2 regions of the Peribacillus sp. Aquil_B1 genome follow, and region 1 is predicted to be linked to the other one. Evidence: riboswitches for the same ligand, from Rfam matches in the RefSeq annotation. Region 1 holds a riboswitch; the other holds the start of a gene.
What was found. A riboswitch is a leader RNA that binds a small molecule or an ion and turns the genes downstream of it on or off. The one in region 1 is predicted to bind FMN.
Positions count from the first base shown of each region.

Region 2: another riboswitch for FMN. It lies ahead of ribE (riboflavin synthase); the one in region 1 lies ahead of MPH60_RS06395 (ECF transporter S component).

Region 1 is NZ_JAKXEE010000001.1:1,254,146-1,261,364, forward strand. Features, by position in the region: gene sigX (RNA polymerase sigma factor SigX) at 1-47, shown strand, start outside; gene MPH60_RS06385 (hypothetical protein) at 13-1,236, shown strand; gene serA (phosphoglycerate dehydrogenase) at 1,334-2,908, opposite strand; FMN riboswitch at 3,207-3,343, shown strand; gene MPH60_RS06395 (ECF transporter S component) at 3,509-4,090, shown strand; gene MPH60_RS06400 (ferredoxin) at 4,216-4,464, opposite strand; gene MPH60_RS06405 (helix-turn-helix domain-containing protein) at 4,755-5,816, shown strand; gene MPH60_RS06410 (RecQ family ATP-dependent DNA helicase) at 5,819-7,219, shown strand, end outside.
Region 2 is NZ_JAKXEE010000004.1:170,428-177,646, forward strand. Features, by position in the region: gene putP (sodium/proline symporter PutP) at 1-321, shown strand, start outside; gene MPH60_RS22115 (ATP-binding protein) at 436-1,761, shown strand; gene MPH60_RS22120 (DEAD/DEAH box helicase) at 1,809-2,945, shown strand; gene megL (methionine gamma-lyase) at 3,140-4,315, shown strand; gene MPH60_RS22130 (TspO/MBR family protein) at 4,312-5,049, opposite strand; FMN riboswitch at 5,252-5,382, shown strand; gene ribE (riboflavin synthase) at 5,528-6,166, shown strand; partial or broken gene ribB (3,4-dihydroxy-2-butanone-4-phosphate synthase) at 6,185-6,823, shown strand; gene ribH (6,7-dimethyl-8-ribityllumazine synthase) at 6,903-7,219, shown strand, end outside.

The sequences.
Region 1 (7,219 bases):
AGGGCCACCGCATTGAGAAGGTCCCGTTGGAAAGAAAGCGAAATTGAAGACATGCTCCGAGAGCTTCCGAAATTTAAAGATGACCGAACCAAGGCCGAGGTGTTTGCGAGAGTGCATGATAAAAAGAGAAAGAAAAACTGGATACCTCTAATTGCGGGTGTTGCCTCCTTATTCTTAATGGTTGTTTTGGCATCATCGTTAATTATTGAAAAAAAAGGGACGACAAGTCAAGAGGGCAGCGGCAGTAGTGGGAAATTATCTCTATCTGAAATTAAGGAAACGGCAGATCATGAACGGCAGGATGCAAGCAACAAAGAAAATCCTCCAGAAGATAAACAGGATAATCAAGAGTTTTCGAGTAAGCAAGCAAAAATCGAATCTAAAGACGGGGTTTCTGAAATGGAACCAGGAAAAGAGAAAAAGGAAAAAAACTTTGCACAAGCGATCTATCAAGACGATCTAGACAATTCATCGATCATTACGATGGGTATCCCAGATGATCAAATGAATTTCATCGTTCCCATTTCAATTAAACTCAAACATTATAATCAAAGGGATACATTGAAACAGTTAGTTAATCAAATGTCCGATATCAATGAAGAGCAATATGGGCTATCTGACTATTTTCCACTTGATATAAAGATTAGCCAAGGAAACGATACGGCCACTGCTCATATTGATTTCCAAGAGAAAAGCCAACTATTGGATGAAGATACAATTTTTCTCCATTCGATGGAGGAAACGCTTTCCTATAATAATATAGAGAAAATGACATTTTCTACAGATGGTAAGCAAGGTGCCAAGTTTGCGCATGCGGGATATTTAAAGGAGATGGCTATACCTCATCAAAAAAATCGCACATACCTGCTTTACCAAAAAGGTGAGTCCTTCCCAAGGTTTCTTGTTCCAAGCAATATGGGATATCAGGACTTTGAGGAAGCGCTGCAAGCTGGAAAAGGGGAGGCAGACATCGAGGGAATTTCTCCTGCAATCCCGCCTGACTTGAAATGGGAAAGGATAAGCTCTAATGGAGATCTTGTGATCATTCAATTATCAGATCAAGCTGCAATTGAAAATAGTGAGGAATCCCTTCAAGCCTTAGAAGCCATACTCTTCATAGCTAAGGATTTTGGTTTTGAAAAAGTGAAGTTTGAAAATGCTCCAATTGAAGAGGTAGGCCAGCTGAATTTAACTGAAGACATATTGGTGCCCAAAGCACCGAACCAAGTGAATTGATGCAGCGGGGAATGCGTTTATAAACACTCTGTCCATGGTTGGCAAAAGCCCCATGCATTCACAGAAAAAGTGCCCGCGCTAACGGGCACTTTTTTTCTTATAATGAAATACGGGCCATGAATGTAATGTCTTCTGTTTCCATTAAAAATTGTTTCATGTTATCTTCCAATGGTAAATCAAAGCTCAAAACCATGATGGCTTCCCCGCCAGCTTCTTTTCGGCCAACCTGCATGGTGGCGATATTCACTCCGTGATCTCCCAGGACCTTACCTACGTTACCGATTACACCAGGTTTATCGGTATGCTGGATATAAAGTAAATTCGGTTCTGGGTGAAAGTCGATTTTGAAACCATTCAAACTTACAATTCGAGAACCGTAATTTTCGATATAGGTCCCACTGATTGTTAATTCACGGTGGTCGCCTTTTACTTTTAGGCTGATCAAATTCGAGTAACCTAAAGAGTCCGTAGAGATTTTTTCACCAACGGTTATGCCACGCTCTTTTGCGATCAACAAAGCATTCACTTCATTTACTGATGCATCGACCCTTGATCTGAAAAATCCAGAGATTAGACTTTTGGTAAGAATCGCTGTATCGAAATCCAATGATTCTCCTGCATACGTAACGGAGATTTCCTGAATTCCTTCATTCATGCACTGAGAAGCAATGGATCCCATTTGCTGAACAAGCTGATAAAACGGCTGTACCTTTTCAAACACTTCTTTAGATATGGCTGGAAGGTTGATCGAACTTGAGACTGGATTTCCCTCGAAATAGGTCAATACTTCTTGGGCAACCTGTACGGCAACATTTAATTGTGCTTCTTTAGTGGAAGCACCCAGATGCGGTGTAGCAATGACGCTATCCAGTTCAAGCAGTTTATGGCCAAGTGGAGGTTCTTCGACGAAAACGTCCAGTGCCGCCCCTGCAACATGTCCTTGAACTAACATTTCATATAAATCATCTTCGTTCAGTATACCGCCCCGAGCGCAGTTCAGTACATAAACCCCTTTTTTACAGGTAAGCAGTTTTTCTTTATTGATTAATCCTCTAGTTTCATTCGTAAGTGGTGTATGAACAGTAATGATGTCTGCTTTAGGAAGCAATTCATCTAACGGCAGGGCCGATACGGACATTTTCTTTGCTCGGTCGACAGTAAGGAACGGATCATAGACAATGACATCCATGCCGAATACCTTAGCGCGTTTGGCAATTTCCCCTCCGATACGTCCAAAGCCAATTATTCCTAATGTTTTCCCACGAAGTTCAGTACCTGTATATGAAGAACGTTTCCAATCCCCATTCTTCAGTGAAGCATAAGCTTGCGGAATGTGGCGCATTAATGAGGCCATCATGGCGAATGTATGTTCAGCTGTTGAAATGGTGTTGCCGTCAGGTGCATTAACCACGACAATCCCTCGTTTTGTCGCCGAGGGGATATCTATGTTATCAACACCGACACCAGCGCGTGCTATAATTTTTAGCTGCGGCATACGGTTCATTAAATCCTCCGAAACCTTCGTAGCACTTCTTACAAGAATTGCATCAATCTGATCAAGTTCGTTTGCAGCTTCCTCTACGGTCTTCTGAATGAGATGAATATTGGATGCCTCAGATAGCGGTCCGAGTCCTTCTGGTTTAATGGCGTCTGCTACTAAAATCCGATACACGTCTAAACACCTTCCTAGGAAAAGAATTATCTTAAATTTCAGTTAATTTTACAATTGAAATGCTGAATATGTCAATTTGGCTTATCTGGATGTAAGCGCTTAACAGAAAAGCTATCTTCTGATCATCTGCTTAATGTCGCGATATAAATGGCTTCATCAAGGATTGAATAACATAAAAAAATAATTTTCATTATTTTGTATTTTCATTTTGTGTATCCACTATGAATCAACTGAGAAAAAAAGTGCTATCAAAAAACAGGTAATTCAGATATAATGGGAAGTATAAAAAATTTTATAGATCTATCTTCGGGGCGGGGCGCAATTCCCCACCGGCGGTGATGAAGGAGTTTCTTCTTCTAAGCCCGCGAGCCTTACAAGGCAGGATTTGGTGCGATTCCAAAGCCGACAGTATAGTCTGGATGGGAGAAGATGGAGGTTCCTGAGTGCGTTTCAACAGTTATTTGCTGAACGTTTGTTTGATGTAACCTTTAATTTATCCCTTTAATTCTATTGGAATTAAAGGTTTTTTTATTGAGCATCAACATATTTTGGAACCCTAACCTCTTTTTCAGGTAGATCGGAAAAGAAGGAGAGAGACCTATGAAAAAGAACAAAGTGAAAAAAACGGTTACACTTGCCATGATGGGAAGCATTTCTTATTTATTGATGCTTTTAAATTTCCCGTTTCCGGGATTCCCGCCTTTTCTCAATGTTGATTTTAGCGACATACCAGCACTGATGGCGGCATTAATTTTCGGTCCGATGGCTGGAATACTGGTCGAGTTCATTAAGAACCTATTGGATTTAGTCATGACAGGGACCTTGACTGCCGTACCTGTGGGGCATATCGCTAACTTTATAGCCGGAATACTGTTTGTCTTGCCGACTTATTATGTATTTCAGAAAATCAATTCTAAAAAAGGGATGACATTCGCTTTACTTGCGGGAACAGTTTCCATGGCAGTATTCATGAGTGTTTTAAACTATTATGTCTTCTTACCGGCTTATACTTTCTTTATGGGATGGGATGCAATGTCGGCACCCGAGTCAAGAAAGTTCGTTACGACGGCAATCTTGCCTTTCAATGTAATTAAAGGCGTACTCATCACATCTGTATTCATGCTGTTGTTCATTAAATTACAGACATGGATCAATAAGCAAACATTATATAAAAATGCTTAATGGCATTGACGATAGAAATAAAAAACAACCGGATATTCGTATTCGGTTGTTTTTTTATGCCTGTTTAATTTTAGTGTGGGATATGGCAAAAGAAAAGCCATTTTCGATAGAAAATGGCCTGTACGTTATTCGAATTTAAGTGCATCTCCGTCAAATGCCTCGTCAGCAACTTTAATAGAATCCGTTGGGCATCCTTCAAATGCATCCATCATGTCATCTATAAGTACATCAGGAATTTCAACGATTCCCTCGTTATCGTCAAGGGTAACAAATGCAATCCCTTCGTCATCGTAATCATATATATCTGGTGCCGCTGCTCCGCAAGCTCCACAAGCTATGCATGTTTCTTTATCCACAATAGTAAATTTAGCCATGAATATAACCCCTCCTAAGTTGATTGACAACTGATAATCTTTTTATTTCAGATTATTATCTCTTTCTTATTGTAAGACCGAATGCCAAACTTTTCAATAGAAATTGTATTGATAATAACTATCATGTAGCACAATGTCAACGGAAAACATTGAAAAAATGAACTTGGTTCTTTCCACGATTCGTCATTTAGTCACATAATTTCCATTGTATTCATCAATAATAACGGCGATTTTTGCAGTTATTTGTTACAATGGGTTTATTGGTTAAATGAAACAAGGATGTGAGTCCCATGAATAATTATCTACAGGCCATCATTCTATATGCGATAAAAAAATTTCAAGGCGAACGTTCCATTTATGCTATATACCATATGCTGCAGGGGAAGAAATCGTCACAAACAATCCAGGATGCCCATTTATTCGGGCTAACGGATATTTTTGGGACAATACCTCGATTTACCCGTCAGCAATTAAATCAAAACATTGAACTTTTACTTAAGCATGACTTGATTAATTTAACGGATAAACCAGATGCATATGAGATTAGTATGCAAGGTGAGGGAATGTTAGTCGATTACTTTAAAAATAATCCTTTTCCAGCGTATATAAACGGTTGGAAGTATCACAATATCACCCCGGTTTTCTGGGGAAGGTTAAACTTACTCATTCAAACCATATCCCATATTGTCCACAATGAAAGACGTTTTTATCCGATACAAAGAAATCCCAAAATCCAATTCTTCGTAAAGGAATTTTTACAGGCCAATCGTCAGGATCGAGCGTTGATTGCCCAACATCTATATGATGAACTGATATCCCTTTTAGAAAGTCAAAGTGATATGAAACGAGACATTTTCATTTTGAAAATAACCGGGATTAACAGGATTGGACTTACGTTTGAACAGATTGCAAAAAGGAAAAACGTAGAAGAAGAGTATGTTCGCTTTACATTCCTTGACTCATTGCATCAAATGCTTGCCGAAATGGAAATGGGAAAGGATTACCCTCTCTTGTCCACATTAACAAATGATTGGAAAAGTAGTGGAAATCCTCATTTGACACAATCTACACAGACTACTTTACGATACATCCAGGAAGGGAAAAGTCTGGGTGAAATTGCTGAAATCCGCAGCTTGAAAGTCAACACCATCGAAGATCACCTCGTAGAAATTGTCTTATCGGACAAGAGTTTTCCGATTTCAGATTATGTGACGATCGAGGATGAGAGGAAAATTGCTGAAGCCATTAAGGAACTTGGAACGAAAAAGCTTAAAGCAATCAAGCAGATGGTCGATAATAAAGAGATAAGCTTTTTCCAAATAAGACTTGTACTTGCGAAAATAGGTGAGTGATGATGAAAATAGAACGAGTCCTCAAAGAAAAATTCGGTTTTGATGAATTCCGTCCTGGACAAAAGGAAGTGGTCGAATCATTGATGTCCGGCAATCATACTTTAGCGATGCTACCGACCGGGTCAGGTAAATCATTATGTTACCAGCTGCCGGCTTATCTTTTAAATAAGACTGTCCTAATTGTCTCCCCGTTATTATCATTAATGCAGGATCAGGCAGAGCAGCTGAAGATGAGTGGCGAAAAAAGTGTATTGACCCTCAACTCTTTTTTGACATTAAATCAAAAAAGGAAAGCTTTCGACCGGTTGCATAGTTATCGTTTTATCTTTTTATCTCCTGAAATGCTAAGCCTGGATGGTGTGATAAAATCCTTGAAATCCATAGATATAGGCTTGTTCGTCATAGATGAAGCACACTGCATCTCACAATGGGGGTATGATTTCCGTCCCGATTATTTGAATTTAGGAGAAGTGAGACGTGAATTAAGCAATCCGTTGACTCTTGCCCTGACAGCAACTGCAACCGATGAGGTCCGGAGGGATATCGTTGGCAAACTCAATATTGAGCCGGTCAAGGAAACAGTCTCATCTGTTGATCGGGAAAATATTGCAATCATTGTCGAGCGAATGTTCAGCTACGATGAGAAGCTAGCACGTGTGCTGGAGCTTGTCAGGAAATTTACCGGAAGCGGGATTATTTATTTTTCCTCTAAAAAAGTGGCGGAATCGGTCACAGGGTTTTTACAGGAAAACGGGATCGAAAGTGTCAATTATTATCACGGTGGAATGGAACAGGAACAAAGGATGCTCATTCAGCAGCAATTCATTTCCGGCCAGTTAAAGATCATATGTGCAACAAGTGCTTTTGGAATGGGTGTGAATAAATCCGATGTCAGATATGTTATCCATTTTCATATCCCATCGACGATGGAAGCATATCTTCAGGAGATAGGCAGGGCGGGACGGGATCGGAAGCAAAGTGTGGCTGTCTTATTATATAGCGAAGGGGATGAAGGGCTTCCGCTGCATTTGATGGAGCAACAGTTGCCTACGGATTCACAAATCGATGGTGTATGCTCTTTCCTTGATGCATCACAAAAAATTCCGATGAATTTGACCCTCCCAGAAAAAGAACAGCTGTCTCAATCCTTTTCGTTGAACGAAATCCAGCTGCGTTTTTTTACCCAGTTTATTGCGGGCAATAGCCTACATCAAGTGGCAGAGATGAAAGAGTATTGTCAAAAGAGGAAGTCCAGTAATCAAGAAAAACTGCATAAATTCCTGCACTGGATCTATGCACAGGAATGCCGCCGTTTAGGGATACTGGACTACTTTGGGGAAAAGCATCGGGAAGTGAACCCCATCTGCTGTGATAACTGTGGGATGGATACCGGAAAAATGGCT
Region 2 (7,219 bases), on a different contig from region 1:
TTATTGGCGTTTAATCCGAGCGGTACGATCCTTAAATTAGTGGGGTATGCATGGGCTGGCTTCGGAGCGGCATTCGGTCCTGTCATTCTATTAAGCCTGTACTGGAAAAGGATGACGAAATGGGGAGCCTTAGCGGGAATGATTGTCGGTACGGCAACCGTGATCGTCTGGGATATGATCGATAAGTTCGCTGAAGTATACGAAATCATTCCTGGTTTCATTGCTGGTTCAATAGCGGTGGTCGTTTTCAGCTTAGTATCGGCCAAGCCTACAAAAGATATAGAAGAAGAATTCAATCAAGCCATTAAAAACCTCTCTTGATCATTGAAGATCGAGTTAAAATGCTCTGGATTTTTTAGCGATATAAAACAATGATTGCAATATATATGGTACAATATCGATAGAGTCCTTATGTTGAAAACATGAGGGCTTTTTTTGAGTGATTTGGGAATAATAAACCAAAAACAATACAAAGGAAAGAATATGAACCAATCTCATAAAATTGCATGTAAAGTGGCTTTTATATATATAATCATTGGGGTCTTATGGATTGTCGTTACGGATTACATCTCTATGACACAGGCAAGGGCGGATGTTCAGATATATGCAATGTTTCAACATTCCAAAGGATGGATGTTCATTTTCATAACAGGGCTTTTCCTATACTTCATAATCAGGTATTGGACGGGGAAAATGTTGAGGTCCCAACAGGAATTCACTCTGAAGGATGAACAATATCGGTCGCTGTTCAAGCATAACCCGGATTGTGTCCTTGAGCTGAATCTCGAAGGAAATGTAGTATCGCTAAACCCGGAAGCTGAGAAACTGTTGGGGCATAATAGTGCCAATGTGAAAGGCAAGAATGCGAATCATCTCCTCAACTGGAATGAAAGTGATAAAGTATCTGAACTCTTTTTACAGTCCCTTCAAGGGGAGGCTGTTAAATTCGAAACGACCATCCAGAATAGCAGTGATGAAAAAAGGATAATCCGTGTGACTTTTTTACCGATCATCGTTCATGCTGAAATGCTAGGGGTATATGCAATCGTTAGGGATATTACTGAATTGCGGCGCGAAGAGGAATTGATGATCATGTCTGAAAAGCTATCTGTTATCGGACATCTGGCTGCCGCCGTCGCACATGAGATAAGGAATCCTCTGACATCGTTAAAAGGATTCGTACAGTTAATGGATATGACCCAGGAAGTGAACCCGCTGCATTCCGATATCATGTTGAAGGAAATTGACCGAATCAATATTATCTCAAGCGAACTTTTGGTTCTTGGGAAGAAACAGGATGTCGCATTTCGCAGGATCGATCTTGCTGACAGTTTACAGCAGGTATTCACGTTAATGAAAGCAGAAACGAATTTGAATAATATCGAAATGGGGTTCAGGGTTAAAACTGCCGATCCGATTTATATTATGGCTGATTCAATTGAACTTAAACAGTTGGTAATCAATATCATAAAGAACAGCATTGAAGCGATAAAGGATAATGGGGAAATTGAAATTTCGCTGCAAATCATCGATGGACAAGCTGTAGTCAGCGTGCGTGATAATGGCATGGGAATGGGACCTGAGCGCCTTGAACGAATTGGTGAGCCTTTTTACTCCACGAAGGAAAAGGGCACAGGGATCGGGCTTGCAATTTGCCGGAAGATCGTTCATCGCCTTCAGGGGGAAATGCATTTTGAAAGTGAGATAAACAAAGGGACGACGGTTACAATTCGCATTCCGTTGGCTACTGGCCAAGAATAAATGGTACTATGAAAGATAGGAAAAGTTTTATATTAAAGGAGAACGATATGAGCGAATTACCTGCATTGATAAACGATAGAAAACCATATATACAAGAGGTCTGGAAAAAGTCCGGATTCGGACAACTTACCCCGATTCAAACGAAAGCGATTCCCGTGATTGTCGAAGGAAAAGATATCATGGCCGAATCACCGACAGGTACAGGAAAAACATTAGCATATTTACTGCCATTGCTGGAAAAGATAGATCCTGAAAAAAAATCGCCCCAAGCCTTGATTTTGGCATCATCACGAGAACTGGTCATGCAAATCAATGAAGAAATTCGCATTTGGTCAGAGGGAAGCGACATTACGGGTGCAGCATTCATCGGCGGTGCTAATGTGAAAAGGCAGTTGGACAAACTGAAGAAGCGTCCACAGGTGATTGCTGGAACACCGGGACGGATTTACGAATTGATTGCCCAAAAGAAATTGAAGATGCATGAAGTTAAGACGATAGTCCTTGATGAAGGTGACCAATTGATCACTCCGGAGCATATGGGAACAATCAATAATATTATCAAAACAACGCTAAAAGACCGGCAAATCATGGTGTTTTCAGCAACCCTGCCGGAGGAAACGGAAAAAGCGGCAAGGGGATTCATGAATGAACCCGAAATGATCAAGGTTGATAAGCATGAAAAAATGGAATCAAAGGTGGACCATCTTTACTTTGTTGTTGAGAAACGGGAAAAGTCCAAGATTCTCGAGAAAATCACAAGACTTAAAGATGTGAAGGCCCTTGCCTTCCTGAATGATATAGCAGAGCTGAGCGTCTTACATGAAAAGCTGAGCTATAAAGGTATTGAAATGGGCGTGCTTCACGGCGAATCCAATAAAGTCGACAGGGAGAAAGCGCTGCGCAAGCTTCGTTCCGGAAAATCCCCGATGCTGATAGCAACGGATGTAGCGGCAAGGGGGCTAGATATTAAAGGCCTTACTGCGGTCGTCCATATTGATATGGCTGACAACATCGAACAATATATCCATAGATCCGGGAGAACTGGGCGTGCAGGTGCAGATGGCACGGTCATTTCAATCGTAACGGAAAGAGAAGAGCGAGAGTTGAAAAAAATGGCTCGTGAACTGGAGCTGCCATTAACGCGAGTAACCTTCTATGGTGGAAACATCGTAGTCGATGAATGATTCGGGAAAAGGGACGGCCATGACGGCTGTCCCTTTTTTTCGAATGCCCGTAGGTAAATCCAACTCTCCAGAAATCATATTATATTTACTAAACTCAGGGGTTCATTAATGGGTGATAATCATGAATGAAAACGCTTCCTTTATATGGGTTTTTGACATATGATAGCAATAGACATAGGTTAGGAGGAGACGGTATGACAGGAAAGTATAAACAGTTTGAAACGGCAGTCATCCATGAAGGATATGACTCGAAGAAGCATTTAGGAAGCTTGGCAACACCCTTATTCCAAACCTCAACATTCACTTTCGAAAATGCCGAGCAAGGGGAGAGGCGTTTCGCCGGTATGGAAGATGGATATATATATTCACGACTTGGAAATCCAACGGTACAGGTGCTTGAAGAAAAGATTGCCGCTTTGGAAGGCGGGGAAGCTGGCCTTGCTTTCGGATCAGGCATGGCTGCCGTTTCAGCTGTGCTTTTTGCATTAACGAAAACAGATGATCACATCCTGTGCTCACAGGGGTTATATGGTTGTACATTTGGCCTTCTGCAGCTAATGAAAAATAAATACCGCATCACTCATGATTTTTGTGAAATGGATACAGAAGAACAGGTAAGGAAAATGATCCGGCCGGAAACGACCTGCATCTATGTAGAAACCCCGATCAATCCGACGATGAAAATGATTGACTTACAGATGGTAGTGAAAGTTGCGAAGGAATATAATGTGACGGTCGTAGTGGATAATACGTTTTCAACGCCATACCTACAGAGACCGCTTGAATATGGCTGTGATATCGTCCTTCATAGCGCTACGAAATATCTTTGCGGGCATGGGGATGTCGTTGCGGGACTTGTCGTCGGTAAGAAGGAATTCATGAATCAGGTAGCTGGGACTACACAGAAGGATATTGGTGGTATCATTTCACCATTCGATGCCTGGTTACTATTGCGGGGGTTAAAGACCTTGCCTGTCAGGATGGACCGTCATTCGGCCAATGCAATGGCAATCTTTCAAGAACTTAAGAAACAACCAAATGTGAAAAAGGTATATTATCCAGGTGATGAAGCTTCACCGGATCATTATATCATGCAAAAACAGATGAAACATGGCGGCGGCCTTATCTCTTTCGAATTGCATGGCACAAAACGGGATGCACAGGAATTCCTCAATAAATTGAAACTTATCAAAATTGCCGTAAGTCTTGGGGATGCCGAAACATTGATCCAGCATCCCGCTACCATGACGCACTCTGCCGTTCCTGAAGATTCCCGGAAACAAATGGGCATCAGTGACCAACTGGTCCGTCTCTCAGTTGGCCTAGAAGCTTGGCAGGATGTCTGGCAAGATCTTCAGCAAGCATTTTAAGCTACCATTTTCCTTCTATTTTTAATGAAGATGGTGATGGATACGATAAAAGTGATGACTGCCAGAATATAAGAAATGTCCGTAATTACCGGATAGACGGAGCTATTTCGTATCCCGATGCCTATGAACGCCCAAACGAATACGAGAGGATAGCACCAATCCCGGTTTTTACCTGCAAAGACTAAAGCCAGGATTGTTGCTGCAATCAGCAGGACGATCGTCCAGGCTAAACTTGAAACCCCAAAACCGTCCCATTTGATATACGTGAGGTAATAAGAAATGTCAGCGATCGTTGCAACACTTACCCAGCCTGTATAAACGGAAAATGGAAATAGGTCGAAAGGAGTGTGCTCCACCTTTTTCATGCATGTATAAATGACCATTAAAGTAGCCAAAAGAGCAATGATAATGAGTACGGATAACAAAAAGTGTTCATAGTGCCAAGCCAAAAGCCAAGCGCCATTCAAGACACAGCTTAAAGCGAACCAAGGGAAGGCTGCCTTATAAGCAGGACTGTTTTGATGTTTGCTTAAGAACTGCCTGAATACCCAGATGGCGAGCAGGAAATAGATCAAGCCCCATATGGAAAATACATATCCGGCAGGAGTGAAAAGGACATCAAGTTTATCGGAAATCTCTCCTGATGTCTGGCCGTTCAATGGCAGGAAATTAGCTAAAAAATTCATCGTGACGACGAACAGATAGAAAATCAAGTTGATGATGGAAATAAGCATAAGGCTTCCTCCTTATATGAATTGTGATTCTCTAACCCTATTCCACAAATTTAGCCTGATTAACCTCTTTGGAGCACATCGAGGACCTTGGAGGTCGCTTTTCCATAAAGAGAGAAAGTTTCTGTAACAATTGAACCATTTAAGGTTAGAAATTTTACATCTTCACTTTATGGTGATAAACTATTCAAAGATTCATATTATTTTAGTCCTTCGGGGTCGGGTGAAAATCCCAACCGGCGGTGATGAAGAAATTCTAAGCCCGCGAGCCTGTTAAAGGCAGGATTTGGTGAGATTCCAAAGCCGACAGTAAAGTCTGGATGGGAGAAGGACGTGTGGAACCCAAGTGTATACGTACGCCTAATTTTTCAAAAATGAAAATATTAGGCTTTTTAGGTATACAATTTTTTCACTCATTTCTCCTGCTAACTCCTTAGGTCATCCTAAGGGGTTTTTTATATTTTATAAAAGGGGGAAAAACATGTTTACGGGAATCATTGAGGATATCGGGACCGTACATTCCATGAAAAAAGGAAAAAGCAGTATGGAGTTATCGATTCGTTCTGAAAAAATCCTTGAAGATGTTCATCTGGGGGATAGTATTTCAGTCAACGGGGTCTGCTTAACGGTAACGTCCTTCACGAAAAGTCTGTTTACGGTCGACGTGATGCCGGAAACGGTTAAAGCTTCCACGATCCGGGCATTGAAATTGGGATCATCTGTGAATCTTGAACGAGCCATGAGTGCACAGGGAAGGTTTGGAGGCCATTTTGTTTCAGGTCATATCGACGGAACCGGAACGATCATAAAAAAAGAACGGAAAGAAAATGCCGTATATTATGTAATCCAATTGGATGAGGGGCTCAGTGCCTTTTGCATTCCAAAAGGATCCGTGGCCATTGATGGGACGAGCTTGACGATATTTGGGATCGAAAGAAACCTATTGACTGTATCACTGATTCCATTGACTCATCAGGACACCATATTGGGACAAAAAGCGGCTGGCGATATCGTTAACATTGAAAACGACATGATAGGGAAATATATAATACATCAAATGAAAAATGGCAATCCAAAACCAGGACTGAATTTAGAGTTTTTGGCAGAGCATGGATTCTAATAAAAGGGCGGTGTAATGATGTTCCATACAATAGAAGAAGCGATAGAAGATTTGAAGGCTGGCAAGGTAGTAATCGTATCCGATGATGAAGACCGTGAAAATGAAGGGGATTTTGTAGTGCTGGCCGAAAAGGCCACACCGGAAGCGATTAATTTCATGGCGACGCATGGACGTGGTTTGATTTGTACAACCATCACTGAAGAACTGGCAGCGAAATTGAAACTGCATCCTATGGTAGGAGAAAATACCGATCATCATGGCACTGCTTTTACGGTAAGTGTCGACCATAAAAGCACCTCTACAGGAATCAGTGCTTTTGAAAGGTCCTTGACCATCCTTGAGCTTCTTAATGAAGATTCGGTCGCTGAAGATTTCCAAAGGCCTGGTCACACTTTTCCGATAGTCGCAAAAGAAGGCGGCGTATTAAGAAGGGCAGGACATACAGAGGCATCGGTGGACTTGGCGAAGTTATGCGGTGCCGCTCCAGCTGGTGTCATTTGTGAAATCATGAATGAAGATGGATCGATGGCCCGGGTATCCGATTTAGAAGTCATCGCTGCTAAATTCAACCTGAAATTCATTACGATAGCCGATTTGATTCGGTATCTTCAACAAAATGATACGATCGGGAAACAGGAGCTTGAACTGAACATCCCGAAAGCTTGAGGATTTAAGGAATTACATCTTAACAAAACAAAAAAATAATATTGTTTTTTAAAATTAGGAGGAATTGGACATGGGGAAAACTATTGAAGCACAATTAATCGGATCAGGATTGAAAGTCGGCATCGTGGTAGGGAGATTTAATGAGTTTATCACAAGCAAGCTTTTAGGAGGGGCATTGGATGGCCTTAAGCGTCATGGCGTTGATGAGAATGATGTTGACATCGCTTGGGTCCCGGGTGCTTTTGAACTTCCGTTAATTGCTAAGAAACTTGTGAATACAGGTAAATATGATGCGGTAATCGGTCTTGGAACGGTAATCAGGGGTGCCACTTCACATTATGATTATGTCTGCAATGAAGCAGCTAAAGGCATGGCTTCCGTTTCCTT